2 regions of the Allobosea sp. LjRoot9 genome follow, and region 1 is predicted to be linked to the other one. Evidence: predicted binding sites of a transcription regulator. Region 1 holds the regulator's gene; the other holds the start of a gene.
The links. The regulator LexA, encoded in region 1, represses DNA repair genes until DNA is damaged. The targets are predictions, from matches to a motif close to TGTTCNNNNTGTGTTCNG.
Positions count from the first base shown of each region.

Region 2: a site for LexA is predicted at 4,135-4,152, ahead of ACSQ3P_RS07125 (ImuA family protein). Genes of this name have one in related genera too.

Region 1 is NZ_CAXUPC020000001.1:1,042,765-1,053,107, reverse strand. It holds gene ACSQ3P_RS05025 (patatin-like phospholipase family protein) at 1-881, opposite strand, end outside; gene ACSQ3P_RS05020 (anthranilate synthase component II) at 1,058-1,675, shown strand; gene trpD (anthranilate phosphoribosyltransferase) at 1,691-2,704, shown strand; gene trpC (indole-3-glycerol phosphate synthase TrpC) at 2,712-3,524, shown strand; gene moaC (cyclic pyranopterin monophosphate synthase MoaC) at 3,521-4,006, shown strand; gene ACSQ3P_RS05000 (molybdopterin molybdotransferase MoeA) at 4,003-5,214, shown strand; gene lexA (transcriptional repressor LexA) at 5,296-6,015, shown strand; gene ACSQ3P_RS04990 (ComEC/Rec2 family competence protein) at 6,009-8,252, opposite strand; gene gltX (glutamate--tRNA ligase) at 8,453-9,871, shown strand; gene gltA (citrate synthase) at 10,157-10,343, shown strand, end outside.
Region 2 is NZ_CAXUPC020000001.1:1,541,314-1,551,656, reverse strand. It holds gene ACSQ3P_RS07145 (extracellular solute-binding protein) at 1-429, shown strand, start outside; gene ACSQ3P_RS07140 (ABC transporter ATP-binding protein) at 678-1,775, shown strand; gene ACSQ3P_RS07135 (ABC transporter permease) at 1,780-2,700, shown strand; gene ACSQ3P_RS07130 (ABC transporter permease) at 2,697-3,920, shown strand; gene ACSQ3P_RS07125 (ImuA family protein) at 4,161-5,030, shown strand; gene ACSQ3P_RS07120 (Y-family DNA polymerase) at 4,936-6,480, shown strand; gene ACSQ3P_RS07115 (error-prone DNA polymerase) at 6,491-9,856, shown strand; gene ACSQ3P_RS07110 (ABC transporter substrate-binding protein) at 10,030-10,343, shown strand, end outside.

The DNA.
Region 1 (10,343 bases):
TCCGGCTTCAGCTTGCCGTTGCGAATGACGAAGAGCGCCAATCTGCGCTCATGCCCGAGATTGCGCCCCGCCGCGCCGTTCAGATCGAGCCCCGGCGGAGCGAAGAAGATCTGCGAGGCGACGCCGCCGTCGACATGGAGCTCGTCATAAAGCCGACCATTGCTGGAGACGCTGAGCCGCACCGGCGGGAACACGGCTGGGATCGCGGCCGAAGCCAGCAGGATGTCGACGAAGAGCCGGCGGCGGCTCGCCTGGCCGCTGGCCGCAATCGCGCCCATATCCCAGATCACCGGACGCTGGGCGTCGAGATTGGTGGTCTGCACCAGCAGGCGGCGGCCCTTGCGATGCTCGACCGCGATGGCGTCGAGCAGATCGTCGCTGGCATAGCGCTCGATCAGGCGACGCAGCGGCGCGGTGTCGTAGAGCGATTCGCCGACGAGGCCGATCACGCCCTTGTCGTTGAAGAGGTCCTTGTCGCCATAGCGGGTGTAGATCTCCTCGAGTTCGGCATCATGCGCAGGGCCGAGGAAGGCAAAAGGCGCGGCGAGCGAACCGGTGCTGACGCCGGTGACGACCTCGAATTGCGGGCGATCGCCGCGCGCGCTCCAGCCCTTGAGAAAACCCGCGCCATAGGCGCCGTCGGCGCTGCCGCCAGAGATCGCCAGGAAGGACGCCGATCTCTGGCAAGGCTCGCAGCCCGACCTCGCGATCTGGCGGTACTGAATGTCGAGATAGGTCTTCGTCTGCGCGTCGACCGCGTCGGCCCAGAAGCGGATCGCGCCGTAGCCGGTGAGTTCGGCCGTTGCGAGCCCTTCATAGGGCAAGGCCTGAGGCCGCTCGCCGGTGTTGCAGCCGGCCAGCAACAGCGCGGCCGTCACCATGCCAATATATCGGCCGATATATCGATTGAACGCCACGCACCGCCCTCGAGCACTCACCAGAAGCGCATCATGCTCGGCGATACCCTTGCCGCGCAATGGCGTTCGACCGCGCTGCAACTTGACCGCCCTGCCCTCGACCGTGCATGACCTTGCGCCTTAACTTGAGCCTTGAACCGATGCGCATCCTGCTGATCGACAACTACGACAGCTTCACTTGGAACCTTGTCCACCTGATCGGCGGGCTGGGGGCTGACGTCGTCGTGCGCCGCAACGATGCGGTCACGGTCACCGAGGCGTTGTCCGACGATTACGACGCGATCGTGCTGTCGCCCGGTCCCTGCACGCCCAACGAGGCCGGCATCTGCCTTGACCTCGTGCGCGAGGGCGCTGGAACCAGGCCGATCTTCGGCGTCTGCCTGGGTTTGCAGGCGATCGGCCAGGTCTTCGGCGGCGAAGTCGTGCGGGCGCCCCTGCCGATGCACGGCAAGATCTCGGCGATCCGGCATCAGTCGCGCGGCATGTTCCGTGGCATCAACGGGCCGATCCAGGCGACGCGCTACCATTCGCTCGTCGTCTCCCGCCAAACCTGCCCCGCAGCACTCGATATCGAGGCGGAGAGCGATGACGGGTTGATCATGGCGCTGTCGCATCGCGAATTTCCCGTGCAGGGCGTGCAGTTCCACCCCGAGAGCATCGCCTCCGAGCATGGCGCGACGATCCTGCGCAATTTCCTCGAGAGCTCCGAGCGATGGTCGCAGCAGCACCGCTCCGCCGCCCTGCCCCAGACCGCCTGATTTCGCAGAGTTCACATGGACGACTTCAAACCCTTCATCGCCAAGGTCGCGACCGGAGCTACGCTTTCGCGCGACGAGGCCAAAGACGCCTTCGACACCATCCTCTCGGGCGAGGTCACCAACGCCCAGGCCGCCGCCTTTCTGATGGCGTTGCGCGTGCGCGGCGAGACCACAGAGGAGATCACCGGGGCTGTCGCCGCCATGCGCGGCAAGATGGTCAAGGTCCAGGCTCCGGTTGATGCCATCGACATCGTCGGCACCGGTGGCGATTCGTCGGGCTCCTACAATGTCTCGACGCTGGCTGCGATCATCACGGCCGCCTGTGGTGTGCCTGTCGCCAAGCACGGCAACCGCGCCGCCTCCTCGCGCTCGGGCGCTGCCGACGTGCTGATGGCGCTCGGCGTCAGGGTCGGGCTCGACGCGGCGGCGACGGAGCGCTGCATCAAGGAGGCCGGCCTCGGTTTCATGTTCGCGCCGACGCACCACGCCTCGATGCGCCATGTTGCGCCGGTGCGCACCGAACTCGGCACCCGCACGATCTTCAACCTGCTCGGCCCCCTGTCGAATCCGGCCGGCGTGACCAGGCAGCTCGTCGGCGCCTTTTCCGAGACCTGGCTGGAGCCGATGGTGAAGGTTCTGGCCTCGCTCGGCTCGCAGCGGATCTGGGCCGTGCACGGCTCCGACGGTCTGGACGAGATCACCACGACCGGACCGACGCGGGTCGTCTCGCTCGAAGGCGGCAAGATCGAGAGCTTTACGATCAACCCGGGCGATGTCGGGCTTGCGCTGGCGAAACCTGCGGATCTGCGCGGCGGCGAGCCGGAACAGAATGCGGCCGCGCTGCGCGCCGTGCTCGATGGGCAGAAGACCGCCTTTCGCGATATCGCGGCCTTCAATGCAGCGGCTGCGCTCGTCGTTGCCGGCAAGGCGGGCGATCTGCGCGACGGGCTGGCCCAGGCTTTCGCCGCGCTCGACAGCGGTCGCGCCAAGGCCCGGCTCGATGCTTTGATCGTCAGCTCGAACGCGTGAGGCGGCGATGACCGATATTCTCGCGAAGATCGAGGCCTATAAGCGCCAGGAGATCGCTGCCGCCAAGGCCGCGATCCCGCAAGCCGAGATCGAGCGACTGGCACTGGCCGCCTCGCCGGTACGCGGCTTTGCCGCTGCGCTCGCGGCGAAGCATGCCACGGGCCAGTCGGCATTGATCGCGGAGATCAAGAAGGCGAGCCCGTCAAAGGGGCTGATCCGGGAGGATTTCGATCCACCCTCCCTCGCGAAGGCTTATGCGGCAGGCGGAGCCGCCTGCCTCTCGGTGCTGACCGACGCACCGTCGTTCCAGGGTCGGCCCGAATTCCTGACGCAAGCGCGCGAGGCCTCCGGCCTGCCGGCGCTGCGCAAGGACTTCCTCTACGACGCCTATCAGGTGTTCGAGGCGCGGGCCTGGGGTGCCGATTGCATCCTGATCATCATGGCCGGCGTCGACGACGCCACGGCGCGCGAGCTCAACGCCACGGCGCAGGGCCTCGGCATGGACGTTCTCGTCGAGGTTCATGACGAGGCCGAGCTCAATCGTGCGCTAGAGATCGACAGCCGCCTGCTCGGCATCAACAACCGCGATCTGCGTAGCTTCCATGTCGATCTCGCCGTCACCGAACGCCTGGCGCCGCGCATTCCCGATGACCGGATCATCGTCGGTGAAAGCGGTGTCTTCAGCCCCGCCGATATCGCCAGGCTGCGGCGCGTCGGTGTCGAAACCTTCCTGGTCGGCGAGAGCCTGATGCGCCAGGCGGATGTGGCACAGGCGACGCGCGCTCTGCTTGCAGGTCCAGGCAAGGAGGCCGCGGCGTGACCGGCCTCAGCCACCTCGATGCGCAGGGCCAGGCGCATATGGTGGATGTCGGCGACAAAGCCGAGACGACGCGTATCGCCATCGCCGAGGGCAATGTGGTGATGCAGGCAGCCACGCTCGACATCGTGCGGCGCGGCGATGCGAAGAAGGGCGACGTGCTCGGCACCGCAAGGCTTGCCGGCATCATGGCGGCCAAGCGCACGCATGAACTGATTCCGCTTTGCCACCCGCTGCTGATCAGCAAGATCGCCGTCGATCTCACGATCGACGAAGCATTGCCCGGCGTTCGCGTGCGCGTCGAGGTGAAGATGAAGGGCCAGACCGGCGTCGAGATGGAAGCGCTCACCGCCGTCAGCGTCGCCTGTCTCACGGTCTACGACATGGTCAAGGCGGTCGATCGCGCGATGCATATCGAGGGCATCCGGCTGGTGCATAAATCCGGCGGGAAATCTGGCGTCTACGAGGCGGAGCAGCCGGCATGAGCCTGACCCCGGTCAAGGTCGCGCTGCAGGCGCTGCTCGACAGCGTTCCTGGGCCGACATCCGTCGAGATCGTTCCGCTGGCCTCCTGCGCCGGGCGCGTGCTGGGCGCCGACATCGTCGCGCTCAGGACACAGCCGCCTTTCGCCAATTCGGCCATGGACGGCTACGCAGCCCGCGCCGCGGATCTTGCGCCGGCAAATGAACTGCGCGTCATCGGCGAATCGGCGGCCGGGCGCGCCTTTGCAGGAACGGTCGGCCCCGGCGAGGCGATTCGCATCTTCACCGGCGCGCCTATGCCCGATGGTGCCGATACGATCCTGATCCAGGAGAATGCCGATGGCGTCGGCGGCACGGTCATCCGCGTCCGCGAAGGCGCCCAGCCGGGGCGTTTCGTCCGCCCGGCCGGCCTCGATTTCCGGGAAGGCGATGTCCTCCTCCCGGCGGGACGCCGGCTCGACAGTGCCGCGCTCGGCCTCGCGGCTGCAGCCGGACACCCTACCCTGCCGGTTCGGCGCAAGCCCCTGGTCGCGATCCTGGCGACCGGGGACGAACTCGTCCTGCCGGGCGAAACAGTCGGCCCCGACCAGATCGTCGCTTCGAACAGCTATTCCCTGGCGGCGATCGTCGAGGAGATCGGCGGAACAGCCTTCGATCTCGGCATTGCACGCGATAATCATCCCGATCTCGCCGCCAAGATCGAGCGGGCGCGAGCCGCCGGCGCTGACGTGCTGATCACGCTCGGCGGCGCCTCGGTCGGAGCGCATGACCTCGTACAGGAGGCCTTGAAGCGCCAGGGCATGGAGCTCGGCTTCTGGAAGATCGCGATGCGGCCGGGCAAGCCGATGATGATGGGGCGGCTTGGAGCCATGGTCGCCGTCGGCCTACCCGGCAACCCGGTCTCGTCGATCGTCTGCGGGCATCTGTTCGTGGCGCCGCTGATCGAGGCGCTGCTCGGCATGCCCGATCCCGCGCGCGACCGCAGCGAACCGGCGATCCTCGGAATTGATATGCCGGCTAATGATGAGCGTGAAGATTATCTGCGCGCCGATCTTCAGCACATCGAGGCCGGCTGGCTCGCCAGCCCCTTCGCCAAGCAGGATTCCTCGATGCTGGGCAATCTGGCGCGCGCTCGGGCGCTGGTCATTCGCCCGGCCCATGCAGAGCCGGCAAAAGAAGGCGCACCCTGCCGGATCATCCGCCTCCGCTAGGTTAGCTTGCGGAACACAACACGAACGTGTATGATGTTCGTGATTTGTTTCGAATTCGCGCCGCGGGCGCTGGCGGGGACCATGCTGACACGCAAACAATTCGAATTGCTCCGCTTCATCCAGGAACGCCTGCGTGAAAGCGGCGTGCCGCCCTCCTTCGACGAAATGAAGGACGCGCTCGATCTCCGCTCGAAATCCGGCATTCATCGCCTGATCATGGCGTTGGAGGAGCGAGGCTTCATTCGCCGGCTGCCCAATCGCGCCCGCGCATTGGAGGTGATCAAGCTTCCCGATGGCGTCGGCATGCCACAAGGCGCGCGCCCGCGTTTCAGCCCCTCCATCGTGCAAGGTGGCCTCGGCCAGGGCGGCGGCCTCGGCAAGGCGCGCCCGGCCCCTGGTCCCGAAGAGGAGGCGCGTGCCACGATCGCAATCCCGGTGATGGGGCGGATCGCCGCCGGCACGCCGATCTCGGCGATCCAGAGCCGCAGCCACAGTGTGGCGCTGCCGGCGGACATGCTCGGCGCCGGCGAGCATTTCGCGCTTGAGGTGCGCGGCGATTCGATGGTCGAGGCCGGCATTCTCGACGGCGACACCGTCGTCATCCGCCGGCAGGACACCGCCAATACCGGCGACATCATCGTGGCGCTGATCGATGACGAAGAGGCGACGCTGAAGCGCCTGCGCAAACGCGGCTCGTCAATCGCGCTTGAAGCCGCAAACCCGGCTTATGAAACCCGTGTGCTCGGCCCCGATCGGGTCAAGATCCAGGGTCGGTTGGTCAATCTGATGCGGCGCTACTGAAGCCGGTCGGGCTCGGCTGCCACATCGCCCGTATCGCTCCTCTCCGGCTGCCGCGCAGGAGGCTGCTGCGCGGGCCTTGTGCTTGTCGCCGCGCGCTTGCGTATCCAGGGGCGATCGGCATCCTGCCGTTCTGCCTGGACGATACGCCAGCCGCCTGCAGTGCCGATGAGGGAGGTCGCGCCGTCGCGGTTCAGGGCCGTCCGGTCGACCAGCTTCGCTGCGCAGGGAGCCGACCAGGGTATCGGCGTGACGACGAGGTCGGCGCGCAGGCAATCCTCGATGACGGCGAGCCGGTCTTTCGCATAGGCGATCCGGCGACCATTGCGAGCGGTAACGACACAGCCTTGCGTATCGCAAGCCGCATTCTTGCGCAGGCTCGCATCCGTGGGCTGCCGCCCATCGCCATCGGCGACGAGCCATTGTTGCAGCACGAAGCTGCTTGGCCGGCCGGCCAGAATGAAACGGTCGTCGGCTCCGCGCACGACGAGGCCGGAACCGTCGCGTTCGACCACGATATCCGGCCGGTCCGGCTTGGCCGCGACCGTGACGCCCATCACCAGCGGCAGGATGGCGAGCAGCCGAAGCTTCGTGCTCCACAGCGTCAGCCAGAGCAGTGTCATCGCAAGGCAGACCAGCGCGGCCTCGCCGAAGGCGGGAATGATCAGCGTCGAGTGGTCGATCGCCGCGACCCAGTGGGCCAGCCGCAGCACCACCTCGGAGGCGGCGCCCATCAGCCACCAGGCCGGCCAATCGAGGCCGAAGGGGTAGGCCAGCACTCCGAACACCGCAGCCGGCATGACGAACAGCGAGACGAAGGGCAAGGCGAGCGCATTGCCGAGCAGCCCGAACGGATTGAAGGTCTGGAAATGATAGGCGCCGAACGGGGCCGTCGCCGCCGTCGCCAGCAGGGTTGTGATGACGGTGCCGCTGGCGGCGATCCAGAGTGGGCGCAGCGGCCAGGGCCATGGCGATGGCGGCGCGGTCTGATTGCGTTCCTCCCAGCGCTCGGCAAAGGCGATCAGCGCCGCTACCGCCCCGAATGACATCTGGAAGCTCGGCCCGAGCAGCGCCTCGGGCTCGCGCAGCAAGACGATGATCGCTGCCAAGGCAAGGTTGCGCATGCTCAGCGCCGGGCGGTCGATCAGGATTGCGCCGAGCATCACCAGCGTCATGATCAATGACCTGACGGTTGCGACATCGGAGCCGGAGAAGACGCAATAGGCGGTTGCTCCGATCATGGCGGCAACGGCGGCGATCTTCTTGATCGGCCAGTGCAAGGCCAGCGTCTGCGAGAGCGCCAGCAGCGCCCGCACAAGCCAGAGGATCGTGCCGGCGGCGAGCACCATGTGCAGGCCCGAAATCGAGACGATGTGGTAGATGCCAGCCGCGCGCAGATCGGCATTGGTCGTTTCCGTGATCAGGCCGCGCTTGCCGGTCACCAGTGCCGCCGCCATCGCGCCGGCCTGCCCGCCCCCGACGCTGGCGATGCGGGCGGTCAGGGCGTTGCGGGCGCGGTCGATCAGCACGGCTCTCGCGAGTTCGGGCGGAGGCGGGCCTGGCGCCGGTGTCAGCATGATCTTGCCGGGGATGTTGCCGACCGCGCCGATGCCGCGAAAGAACGCGTCGCGGCCGAAATCATAGCCGCCCGGTCGCGCCGGACCAGGCGGCGGCAGAAGGCGTGCATTGGCCGTGATATGGTCTCCCGGCGCGACTGTCTCCGCCTTGATATTGACGCGGACGCGTTTGGGCCGTCGCTCCGCTTCGACGCCGGCTATCCCGGTGACCAGCACGACGAGGCGAGCGCCTGCATCGCGCGCCTCGACTGATTCGACATAGCCGGTGAGCTGGCCGCTGCGCGGGCGATCCAGGATCGGCGCCATGATCGTCGCGGTGCGCAAGGTCGCCGCCGAGAAGCCGACGAAGACCGCAACCAGCCCAAGACAAACCGGCAAGGCGAGCTGCTGCCGGCGCAGAGCTATGGCGAGGCCGCTTGCAAGCGCGACACCGGCAAGCGGCGCCCATAGCGCGGGCTCCCGGTCGCCGGCGAAGTAGAGCAGGATGCCGATGCCCATCATGACCGGGAACCAGAGGAAGAGCCGCCGGCGCTCCGCCTCGGCGGCGAAGGCCTGTCGCGCCTGCCCGGGCCAATCCCGCCATGCCAGGCCGATACCGCTGCCGAGCCAGGAGACGGGCAGGCGCGACGGCAGGACGCCGGCCAGCGCGCCGCGTGATTTCACCCGCTCTGACGGTCCTGTATGCACCGCCGCCCCTTCCCCCTGCCCGCCCGCGATCTTGCGCTTAACGCGGGCGGCCGAGCCATGTTACAGGGGCCACGCCGGCTGTCATGCCATGACCGGTGGATTGTCCTGTTTTTGCCTTCCCTTCCTGTTTTGCCTTTGGGCTGCCGATTCACGAGCCCAGCCGGAGCCCAGCCTTCATGAGTGATGCGGTCGTCACGCGCTTTGCCCCCTCGCCCACCGGCTTCCTGCATATCGGCGGAGCGCGGACGGCCCTGTTCAACTGGCTCTATGCGCGCCGGCATGGCGGCAAGATGCTGCTGCGGATCGAGGACACGGACCGCGAGCGCTCGACGGAACCGGCGATTGCCGCGATCCTCGACGGGTTGAGCTGGCTCGGGCTCGATTGGGATGGCGACACCGTCTACCAATTCGCCCGCGCCGAGCGGCATCGCGAGGTGGCGCAGCAGATGCTGGCTGCCGGCAAGGCTTATCATTGCTATGCGACGCCGGCCGAGCTCGACGAGATGCGCGAGAAGGCCAAGGCCGAGGGCCGGCCGATGCGCTATGACGGCCGCTGGCGCGATCGTGATCCGGCGACGGCCCCGGTCGGCGTCAAGCCGGTCATCCGCCTGCGCGCGCCACAGACCGGCGAGACCGTGGTCGAGGACGAGGTCCAGGGCCGCGTCGTCTGGCAGAACGAGAACCTCGACGACCTCGTCCTGCTGCGCTCCGACGGAAACCCGACCTACATGCTGGCCGTGGTGGTCGACGACCACGACATGGGCGTGACCCATGTCATTCGCGGCGACGATCATCTGACCAACGCGGCCCGCCAGACCCAGATCTACCAGGCGATGGGTTGGCAGGTGCCGAGCATGTCGCATATCCCTCTGATCCACGGGGCCGACGGAGCAAAACTCTCCAAGCGCCACGGCGCGCTCGGCGTCGATGCCTATCGCTCCATGGGCTATTTGCCGGTGGCGCTGCGCAATTATCTGCTGCGCCTCGGCTGGAGCCATGGCGACCAGGAGATCTTCTCGACCGACGAGATGATCGCGCTGTTCAACCTGTCCTCGATCGGCCGTTCGCCGGCGCGTTTCGATTACGCCAAGCTGGAGAGCCTGAACGGGCTCTATATGCGCCAGTCCACCGATCGCGACCTGCTCGCGGCGTTGAAGACGATCCTGCCCGAGATCGGCCCGGCGCGCGGCCTGCCGGGCGCGCTTTCGCCGGATCTTGAGGCGCGCTTCCTTGCCGCTATGCCTGGCTTGAAGGAGCGCGCCAAGACGCTGATCGAACTGCTCGACAGCGCCTATTATCTTTACGCCGCGCGCCCGCTGCAGCTCGATCAGAAGGCTACAGCCCTGCTCGACGAGGCCGCACGCCAGCGCCTGCCGGGCCTGGCGGCGAAGCTCTTGGCCGTGAACGACTGGTCGCCGGAGGCGTTGGAGGCCGTGGTTCGCGGCTATGCCGAGGAGCATGGGCTCAAGCTCGGCCAGGCAGCGCAGCCCTTGCGCGCCGCCCTGACCGGCCGCGCCATGTCGCCGGGCCTGTTCGACGTCATGGCGGTGCTCGGCCGCGAGGAGACGCTGGCGCGTCTGGCGGATCAGTCATGACGTGGCGAAGGCTCCGTCCCCCTTTTGGCTCTGTTGAACCGCCTCTGCAAATGGTCTAGTGACGCGCCATGTGACCGGCTCCGCCGCGTGGTGGAAGGGGCACAAATATTGCTTGAATATCAGTTGGATGAACCAGCTTCCTGCCCGTATCCGCATTTGCCGTTCCGTCACAGGGCCGTCACGTCCAGGCCTTCGGATGACAGAGATGTCTCGTGCGCAACAATTCGGTGTTGGGCCTGATGGAACAGCGACTGGTCAGCAACGAGCCTGAAAGGATCGGTATCGATGAGCGGAAATAGCAGCCAGCTCCAGGTCGACGGAAAAACCATCGACATGGCGATCAAGAAGGGGTCGATCGGCCCCTCCGTCATCGACATCGCCAAGCTCTACTCGCAAACGGGCATGTTCACCTATGACCCGGGCTTCACCTCCACGGCGAGCTGCGAATCGCAGATCACCTATATCGACGGCG
Region 2 (10,343 bases), 500 kb from region 1:
GTCTGGAACGATGCCGACGCCCAGAAGAACGGCCTGCTCAACGAGGGCGTCATCGTCGGCCAGACCTGGGACGGCCCGCCGATCGCGCTCAAGACCGCCGGCGAGCCGGTGATGTACCGCGCGCCGGTCGAGGGTGCGATGGCCTGGGTCGACGGCCTCTCCCTGCCGATCGGCGCCAAGAACATCGATCAGATCTACGCCTTCATCGACGCCTGCTACGACGCCAAGCTCGCAGGCGAGGCGATCAAGACCCATGGCTACAATTCGCCGGTCATCGGCGCCGACAAGTTCGGCGGCGAGGTCTACGCCAAGAATTTCGCCGATGCCTATCCCGGCGACTCGCTGGCCAAGCTGAACCCCTGGCCGGCCGAGGCGCCCTGGTATGCTTCCAAGCGCTCGGAATTCACCAACAAGTTCATGAGCGCCTGAGCTGTCGTCGACACGATTGCCTTTGCAACCGCCGCGGCGTCATCCCGGGCAAGTCGCGCAGCGACGCAGACCCGGGATCCATTCCGGAACAATTCAGGAATGGATCCCGGATCTCCGCCGAGTTTATCCTTGGGCCGATCGAAGATCGGACCCGGGGGCTGCGTCCGGGATGACGGTGCGGAGAAATGGAAGGAGTGCGTCCAGGTAAACGGACGCCAGCCTTTGACGATTTCTCATCCAGGATCAGCATGAACACCAGGGACGTCGTCCTCGAACACGTATCGATCCGCTTCGGAAACTATCGGGCCGTCGAGAACGCCCATCTCGCGATCAAGGGCGGCGAGTTCTTCTCGTTCCTCGGGCCGTCGGGCTGCGGCAAGACCACTCTGCTGCGCTGCATCTCGGGCTTCGTCCAGCCGAGCGAGGGCCGCGTGCTGATTGGCGGCAAGGATATGAGGAATGTTGGCCCCAACAAGCGGCCGACCGCGCTGATCTTCCAGAATCTCGCGCTCTTTCCGCTGCTCTCGGTCGCCGAGAACATCGCCTTTCCGCTCGAGGTGCGTGGTGTCGGGCGTAAAGAACGCCGCAAGCGCGCCGATGAACTGCTCGAGATGATCGCGCTGCCCGGCACCGGCGACAAGAAGGTGCATGAGCTCTCGGGCGGACAGCGCCAGCGCGTCGCGATCGCCCGCGCGCTCGCAGCCGAGCCCGACATCCTGTTGCTCGACGAGCCGCTCTCGGCGCTCGACCTCAAGCTGCGCCAGCATATGCGCACCGAACTGCGCGCCATCCAGCAGCGCGTCGGCCTGACCTTCATCTACATCACCCACGACCAGGGCGAGGCCCTGACCATGTCGGATCAGGTCGCGGTGATGAATGCTGGCGTGGTCGAGCAGGTCGGCGATCCGCAGACGATCTATAACCGGCCCAAAACCCCCTTCGTCGCCTCCTTCGTTGGCGAGACCAATGCGATTCCGGGCGCCGTCATGAGCCAGCAAGGCGCATTGGTGACGCTCGACACCGCGCTCGGTCCGCTCACCGGGCAGTCGGCGGGCGGACGCGACTATCAGGCCGGCGAGCGTTGCACATTGTTCGTCAGGCCCGAGCAGCTCGCCCTTGCCGATGCGGCTCCCGCGACGAATGCGATCGCCGCCAGGCGCGTCAACGAGGAGTTCGAGGGTTCTATCCGCACGCTCTACCTCAATGCGAACGGGCTCGATCTCAGGCTTTACCGCATGAATGCCGATGCCTCCGGGCTGGAGCTCGCAGCTGACGGCGCGGCCAACGTCTGGTTTCGCGCGGAGCATGCGACCGTTCTTCCCGTCGATCCGTCGCGGAGCGGCTGAGGCCATGGCAGCGCTTCGTCAACTCTGGAGCACCGTCGCCGATCGGCACGGCCTGGGCGTCGCGGTCTTCATCGGCGGCGCGGTGCTGTTCTGGGTGCTGGTCCTGATCGTGCTGCCGCAGCTGGCGATGTTCGACGTCTCGCTGCGCCACAACCTGCCGCGCCCCGAGATCGGCGGGCCGGCCGATGTCTACACCCTGAAGAACTACAGTTATTTCCTGTTCGGCAATGGCGCCCTGAACACGCTCGACATCGGCGTGCTGGTCAAGACCTTGATCGCCGCCGTCATCGTCACCCTGCTCGACATCGTCATCTGCTACCCGATCGCCTTCATCCTCGCCCATTCCGCCACCGGCGTCGCGGCGCGGATGATGGTCATCGGCCTGATCGTGCCCTTCTGGATCAACGATATCCTGCGCGCCTTCGCCTTCCGCATCCTGTTCGGAGCGACAGGCGTCATCAACGGCATCGGCCAGGCGCTGGGCCTGTGGTCGAGCCCGATCGACTTCATCCGGGCCGATGTCGCGCTCTATGCCGGGCTTGCCTACACCTACACCCTGCTGATGGTGTTCTCGATCTACAACGCGGTCGAGACGCTCGACCGTAACCAGATCGAGGCGGCGCGCGACATGGGCGCGAGCTGGTGGCGGGTGCATTGGCGGGTGGTGCTGCCGGTCGCCAAGCCCGGCATCGCATCCGGCGCGACCATGGTCTTCATGCTGACGGCGGGCGCGCTGGCGGCCCCGCAGATCCTCGGTGGGCCGTCGAACCTCTGGTTCACCCAGATCATCTATCAATGGTTCAACGATGCCGGCGACTGGCAGCGCGGTTCCGCCTACGCCACCATCCTGCTCGGTGTCTGCCTCGCCTTCGTCTTCCTGATGATGCGTGTCTTCAAGGTCTCGATCGGAGCGATCGGGCGATGACGCGGGGCTCAGGCGGCGGCCTTTTCGCGTTCAGCTACGCGCTGTTGTTCTTCCTGTTTCTGTTCGGCCCTCTGATCATCATGGTGATCACGGCCTTCAACTCCTCGGCCTTCCCCAGGGTGGTGCCCTGGGAGTGCTTCACCACCGACTGGTTCGGCGTGCTGGTGCGCAATGAGCGGTTGATGAGCGGGCTGTGGACCAGCCTCGCGATCGGCGTCGCGGTGGTCGCGATCGCTGTGCCGTTCGGGTTGGCGGGCGCGCTCGCACTTGCCGATATCGGCCCGCGCCTGCGGGCCGGGCTCTACGCCGTGCTGATCACGCCGATCCTGATCCCCGGCGTCGTGCTCGGCATCTCGACCATCGTCTTCTGGAGTTTTGTCGGACGCGGGGTGGGAGCCAGCTACGATACGGTCTTCTACAACGGCTTTTTCCTGACGCTGCTCGGGCAGGTCGCCTTCATCGCCTCCTACGCCATGCTGGTCCTCAACGCCCGGCTTCAGCGCTTCGATCCGACGTTGACGGAAGCCGCGCTCGATCTCGGCGCGACGCCGGGCCAGGCCTTCCGCAAGATCCTGCTGCCCTTCATGAAGCCGGCGCTGGGCTCGGCCGCCTTCATCACCTTCCTGGCTTCGTTCGAGAACTACAACACCACCGTCTTCACCATCCTGTCGGGCAACACCTTCACCACGGCGCTGGCCTCGAAGGTCAGGCTCGGCACCGACCCTTCGCTCTCGGCGCTTGCCGTCATCATCATCGCGGTGACGCTGATCGGGGCGATGGTCAGCGAGGCCCATACCCGCCGCCAGGAGCTTTTGCGCAGCGGCAAGGCTGGCCAGTCCCGGCTCTACGCCAACCCGCTCTCGCGCCTGCTGACGCATCCGGGCGCGGTCCTCGTTCTGCTCGTCGGCGTGACGGGCTTCGTCGCCTGGTCGGCAAGCCGCGTCGATGCGGATGTCTGCCGCGCCGCGATCCTGCAGGAGAAGCAGCAAGTGCAGGAAAGGCTGATGCAGGAGCAGCGCAACCGCATCCAGCAGCAGGCCCCGGCGCAGCCGGCAATGCCGTCGCCCTCCAACAACCCGTCACCCTTCGGCGGCGCATTCAACCCGAATTCGCTGGCGCCGCCGGCCCAGCCTGCGCCTCCCGCCGCGCCGCCGCCGTCGAGCAATCCCTCGCCCTTCGGCGGAGCCTTCAACCCGAACTCGCTTGCCCCCAAGAACTAGCTTGCCCCGAAGCCATGACGACTGCGGTTCAGGGACAGGCAGCAGGACCCACGGGGCGGTTTTGAGTTGAGCCCTCATCCTGAGAAGCCGCGAAACGGCGTCTCGAAGGATGTTCCAGGAGGTTCGGGAGCCTCAGGATGAGGGCTGAGGAATCTCGGACGATCTTCAACCTCTCGTTCAAGCGACTCGCCTTCGCGTGGAGCACGTTCTATATAAGAACAAAGAGAGAACACGCATCCAATGAACCCGAAACCCGCCCCTCTCGCCCTAGCCGATCTGCGGCGCAGCCTTGCCGAAGCGGCGCTGCGCACCGCGCCGGCTGCGGTCGGGCGTGTGAGCTTCGGAGCGCCTGCTCTTGATGAGCCGCTGGGCGGAGGCATCGCGCGCGCGGCGCTGCATGAGGTTTACGCGCCGGGAACGGCGGACCTCGCTGCGGCGACGGGTTTCGCCGTGGGGCTGACGATCCGGGCGGCGCAGATGCGCCAGGTCCTCTGGGTCAGGCAGGATGTTCTCGATGCCGAGACCGGGCGTTTGCACCCGCCGGGGCTGGCCGAGCTCGGTCTCGATCCTGCGCGCATCCTTCTGGTGCGGGCGCGCGATGCGCAGGACGTGCTGCGGGCCGGCGCGGAGGCCGCGCGCTGTTCGGCACTGGGGGCGGTGCTGATCGAGCCCTGGGGCGAGCCGCGCCTGTTCGACCTGACCGCGAGCCGGCGATTGGCGCTGGCGGCGGAGGCGTCCGGCGTCACGACGGTGCTGCTGCGTGCGAGCGCCCGGCAGGATGCCAGCGCCGCCCGGACCCGTTGGCTGGTGCGCGCTCTGCCGTCGCGGGCCCTTGAGGCCAATGCGCCGGGCGATCCGGCATTCAGTCTCAGGCTGCTGCGCGATCGCGGTGGCCTGGGCGAGCGTGAGTGGCGTGTGGAGTGGAACCGTGACCGACAATCTTTCCACGAGAGAGCTGCCTTCCAGGCAAACCCTGCCTTCCATGAGAGAGCCGGCAACCAGGGGAGACCACAGGATGCCGCGCCGCTATCTCGCCCTCTGGTTCCCTTTCCTGCCGACGGACCGGCTGCGGAGGGAGCGCGGGGTCCCGGCTTCCGGCGGGCGGGGTGAGCCGCCGCTGGTGGTGGTCGAGACGGTGCGCAACGCGCTCCGGCTGGTCGATTGCGACCAGAACGCCATCAGGCTCGGGCTCACGCGTGGGCTGACGCTTGCCGATGCGCGCGCCCGGATTCCGGACCTCGTCGTGGTCGAGGCTGAGCCGCAGGTCGATCAGCGCCTGATCGAGCGGCTGGCCGCCTTCTGCGACCGTTTCACGCCGCTGGTCGCGCTCGACCCGCCTCATGGCCTGCTGCTCGACATCACCGGCTGCGCCCATCTCTTCGGCGGTGAGGCGGCGCTTCGGGCCATGATCGCCGAACGGTTGCGGGCAGGCGGGCTCAATCAGCGCAGCGCGATCGCCGGGACGCCGGAGGCGGCGCATGCGCTCTCCCGCTTCGGCGCGGGCGGTATCGTACCGCCGGGCGAGGACGAGGCCATGATCCGCCCGTTGCCGGTCGCGGCATTGGAGATCGGCGCCGAGACCGTCATCGCCTTGTCCCGGGCCGGGCTGAAATCGGTGGGTGACCTGGCCGAGCGACCCTCCATGGTCCTGTCCGCCCGTTTCGGCGAGGATCTGGCGATCCGGCTCAGGCGCACGCTGGGCCGGGAGGATGTCCGGATCACGCCGCTGCGCCCGGCGCCCGCTTGCATGGTCGAGCGGCATTTCGCCGAGCCCCTGCTGGACATGCAGGGGCTGGAGACGGTGGTGACGCAGCTGATCGCGGAGGCTGCCCGCCTGCTGGAACAGCGTGGCGAGGGCGGACGCGCCTTCGAGGTCAGCCTCTTCCGCACGGATGGCGCGGTCAGGCGGTTGGACATCGAGACTGGCCGGCCCTCGCGCGACGCCGATGCCATCCTCAGGCTCTACCGCGAACGCATCGACACGCTGGCGGATCCGCTTGACCCGGGCTTCGGCTTTGACGCGATCCGCCTCGCCATCCCGGTCTGCGAGCCACTGAACACGCATCAGCCCAGCCTGGATGGGCGCGCTGTCGAGGACGAGGCGGTGGCCGAGCTCCTCGACCGCCTGGTCACCCGTTTCGGCCGCGACCGTGTGCTGCGGTTTGCCGCGCGGGACACGCATGACCCGCGCCGTGAGGCGAGGGCGGTTCCGGTCGCCGCGCCCGCGTCAGCGATCGCCTGGCCCACGCCCGAACCCAACGAGCCGCCGACGCGCCCGCTCCAGCTCTTCGAGCCGCCGCAGCCGATCGAGACCTTGGCCGAGGTGCCGGACGGGCCGCCCTTGCGTTTCCGCTGGCGGCGCGTGCTGCACGAGATCGCTCGTGCCGAGGGGCCAGAGCGCATCGCGCCGGAATGGTGGCGCGACGGGCCAGCCGAGCCGGCGCGCGACTATTACCGTGTCGAGGACGCGCAAGGGCGCCGCTTCTGGCTCTTCCGCGCCGGGCTCTATGAGCGCGAGAACGAGATGCCGCGCTGGTTCCTGCACGGGCTTTTCGCGTGAGAAACTTGGCATGAATCAACCTCTGAGCATTTACGCCGAACTCGTTGCCACCACGAACTTTTCTTTCCTGCGCGGTGCCTCGCCCGGGCCCAATCTGGTGCTGACCGCCCTGCTGCTCGGTCATGCCGGCATCGGCATCGCCGACCGCAATACGGTCGCGGGCGTGGTGCGCGCCTTCAGCGCCCTTGCATATCTGCGCGAGCATGGCTTGCCGGAGCCCGAGAAGATCCGTGAAGGCGGCAGTCCGGGTGAATTTATCTGGGTCGAGAACCCGGCCTTCGCCGATCTGCCCTTCACCGGACCGCAGCTCCAGAGCATGGCCCGAGCCTTCAAGCTCGCTGTCGGCAGCCGGCTCGTCTTCGCCGACGGCACGCCCGACATCGTCGTCTACCCCGCCAATCGCGCCGGCTGGGGAAGGCTCTGTCGGCTGCTCAGCCAGAGCAATCTGAAGGCGCGGAAGGGCGACTGCATCCTGCATCTCGATGATCTGCTCTCGGATGCGCGCGACCTGCTGCTCATCGTCATGCCGGGCAAGCGCCATGACGCTCTGCCCGCGCTCCTCGCCCGGCTGGACGAGGCCGCGCCCGGCGCGGTCTGGCTGGCAGCCAGCATGCATCGCAAGGGCGACGATCGCCGCCGCCTCGCCCGGCTGAAGTCGATTGCGGCTGCGACCCGCACGCCGCTGCTGGCCACCAATGACGTGCTCTACGATGCCCCCGAGCAGCGCGATCTGCAGGATCTGCTGACCTGCATCCGCGAAGGCGTCGCAATCGACCAGGCAGGCCGCTTGCTGGAGGCCAATGCCGAGCGCCATCTCAAGGCCGGGCGAGAGATGGCGCGGCTCTTCCGCGATGCGCCCGATGCGATCGCGGAGACCGGCCATCTGCTCGGCCGCATCGAGTTCGACCTGGGCGAGCTCACCTATGAGTATCCGGACGAGCCGGTGCCGCCGGGCTGGACCGCGCAAGGCTGGCTTACGGAGCTGGTCCGCAAGCGCTCGCAGATGCGCTATCCCGATGGCGTGCCCGCAAAAGTGCAGGCGCTGCTCGACCAGGAACTCGTCTTGATCGGGAAGCTCGAATACGCCCGCTATTTCCTGACCATCCGCCAGATCGTCGAATTCGCCGACGGTGAGGGCATCCTCTGCCAGGGCCGGGGCTCGGCCGCCAATTCCGCCGTCTGCTATGTGCTCGGCATCACGGCGGTCGATCCGGCCGAGAACGACGTGCTCTTCGCCCGTTTCATCTCCGAGGAACGGCGCGAGCCGCCCGATATCGACGTCGATTTCGAGCATGAGCGGCGCGAGGAGGTGATCCAGTGGATCTATGAGAAATACGGCCGCCACCGCGCCGGCATCGCCGCAACCGTGATCCATTACCGGCCGCGCAGCGCCATCCGCGATGTCGGCAAGGCACTGGGCCTGACCGAGGACGTCACCGCCCGGCTCGCGGACACGCAATGGGGTAGCTGGGGCACAGAGATCGGCGACAATCATGTCCGCCAGGCCGGGCTCGATCCGACGAACCCGACGATCCTGCGCGCAGTCGGCTTCGCGCTCAGGCTGCTCGGTTTCCCGCGCCATCTCTCGCAGCATGTCGGCGGTTTCGTGCTGGCGCGCGGCCGCCTCGACGAGATGGTGCCGATCGGCAATGCCGCGATGGACGACCGCACCTTCATCGAATGGGACAAGGACGACATCGACGCGCTGCGCCTGATGAAGGTCGATGTGCTGGCGCTCGGCATGCTGACCTGCATCCGAAAAGCCTTCGACCTGCTGCGCGAGCATGAAGGCAAGGATTTGGGGCTGGCCGATGTCCCCAGTGATGACGAAGCGACCTACGACATGCTCTGCGAGGGGAAATCGCTCGGCGTCTTCCAGGTCGAGAGCCGGGCGCAGATGAATATGCTGCCGCGTCTGAAGCCGCGGGTCTTCTACGATCTCGTCATCCAGGTCGCGATCGTCCGGCCGGGCCCGATCCAGGGCAACATGGTCCATCCCTATCTCAAGCGGCGGGCTGGGCTGGAAGAGGTAGTCTATCCTTCACCGTCGCCCGAGCATGGTGATGCCGACGAACTCGTCGAGGTGCTCAAGAAGACCTGCGGCGTGCCGCTCTTTCAGGAGCAGGCGATGAAGCTTGCCATGGTGGCGGCGAAATTCACCGATCCCGAGGCCAACCGCCTGCGCCGCGCCATGGCGACCTTCCGCAATCTCGGCACGATCGGCCGGTTCGAGGAGATGATGGTCGGACGCATGGTGGCGCGCGGCTATGAGCGCGATTTCGCCCAGCGCTGCTTCGACCAGATCAAGGGTTTCGGCAGTTACGGCTTTCCCGAGAGCCACGCCGCCTCCTTCGCCAAGCTGGTCTACATTTCCTCCTGGTTGAAATGCCACCACCCCGCGATCTTCGCCTGCGCGCTGCTGAATTCGCAGCCGATGGGGTTTTACGCGCCGGCGCAGATCGTCCGCGAGGCGCAGGAGAATGGCGGTGTGGAGGCACGCGCCATCGATGTCAGTTTCAGCTTCTGGGACAATACGCTGGAGCGTCGCGAGGATGGCGCCATCGCGCTCAGGCTCGGCCTGCGCCAGATCGACGGCTTCGCGGAGGACTGGGCGGAACGCCTCGCAAGTGCCCGCGGCGAAGGCTATTCCGACGTCGAAGGCCTCGGCCGCCGCGCCAGGTTGCCGGCCCGCGCCATGCGCCTGCTCGCCGATGCCGACGCTTTCCGCTCGCTCGGGCTCGACCGGCGCGAGGCTCTCTGGGCCGTGCGCCGCTTGCCCGATGACGAGGCGCTTCCCCTGTTCGCGGCGGTGCAGGCGCATGAACTGGGCGAAGAACCCGCCATGGCGCTGCCCGTCATGCCGTTGCCCGAGCACATCGTCGCCGACTACCAGACGGCGCGCCTCTCGCTGAAGGGCCATCCGATGGGCATGCTGCGGCCGCTCTTCAGGCGGGAGGGGGTGTTGAGCTGTGCGCAGACCGAGGCGAAGCCGGACGCTGCCTGGGCGCGCACAGCCGGCGTCGTGCTGGTGCGCCAGCGCCCGGGCAATGGCAACGCGGTCTTCATCACGCTGGAGGATGAAACCGGCATCACCAATGTCGTGCTCTGGGCGCGGTTGTTCGAACGCTTTCGCCGCGAGGTCATGGGTGCACGACTGCTGTTGGTCGAGGGCCGGGTGCAGAAGAGCTCGGACGGCGTGACGCATCTGATGGCGCAGCGCGTGATCGACCGTACTGCCGACCTGCTGAGCCTCTCGGATACGCATCGCACTGAGCGCGCCTCGATGCTGACCGACGAACTCCTGACTCCGCAGATCCCGCGCGGCCGCCATCCGCGCAATGTCCGTATCCTGCCGAAATCGCGGGATTTCCATTAAGCTCGGGCTCTGCCTATTTAAGCGGCAATGATGGCTGCATTCTTTTTAGGCAAGTCTTTGCGTGACGGTTGCCTCAGTAAAGATCACGGCGGTGCATGGCGTTGCTCCGCCGCGCCGCACTGGCACAGCCTTTGCTCAGGCTTCTTCGAAATCATCCATTTCGGAGTTAGCCGATGATCCGTTCCGCTCTCGCCTTGTCTTTTGCCGCAGGGCTCCTGCTCGCGGCGCAATCGGCTTCCGCCCAGGGCACGCTGCGGATCGGCATGACGGCCTCCGACATCCCGCTGACCACTGGCCAGACCGACCAGGGCGGCGAGGGCATGCGCTTCATGGGCTATACGGTCTATGACGGGCTGATCAACTGGGACCTCAGCAAGGCCGACAAGGCCTCCGATCTCGTTCCCGGCCTCGCCACGAGCTGGGCCGTCGATGCCGCCGACAAGACCAAATGGACCTTCGTGCTGCGCGAGGGCGCGAAGTTCCATGA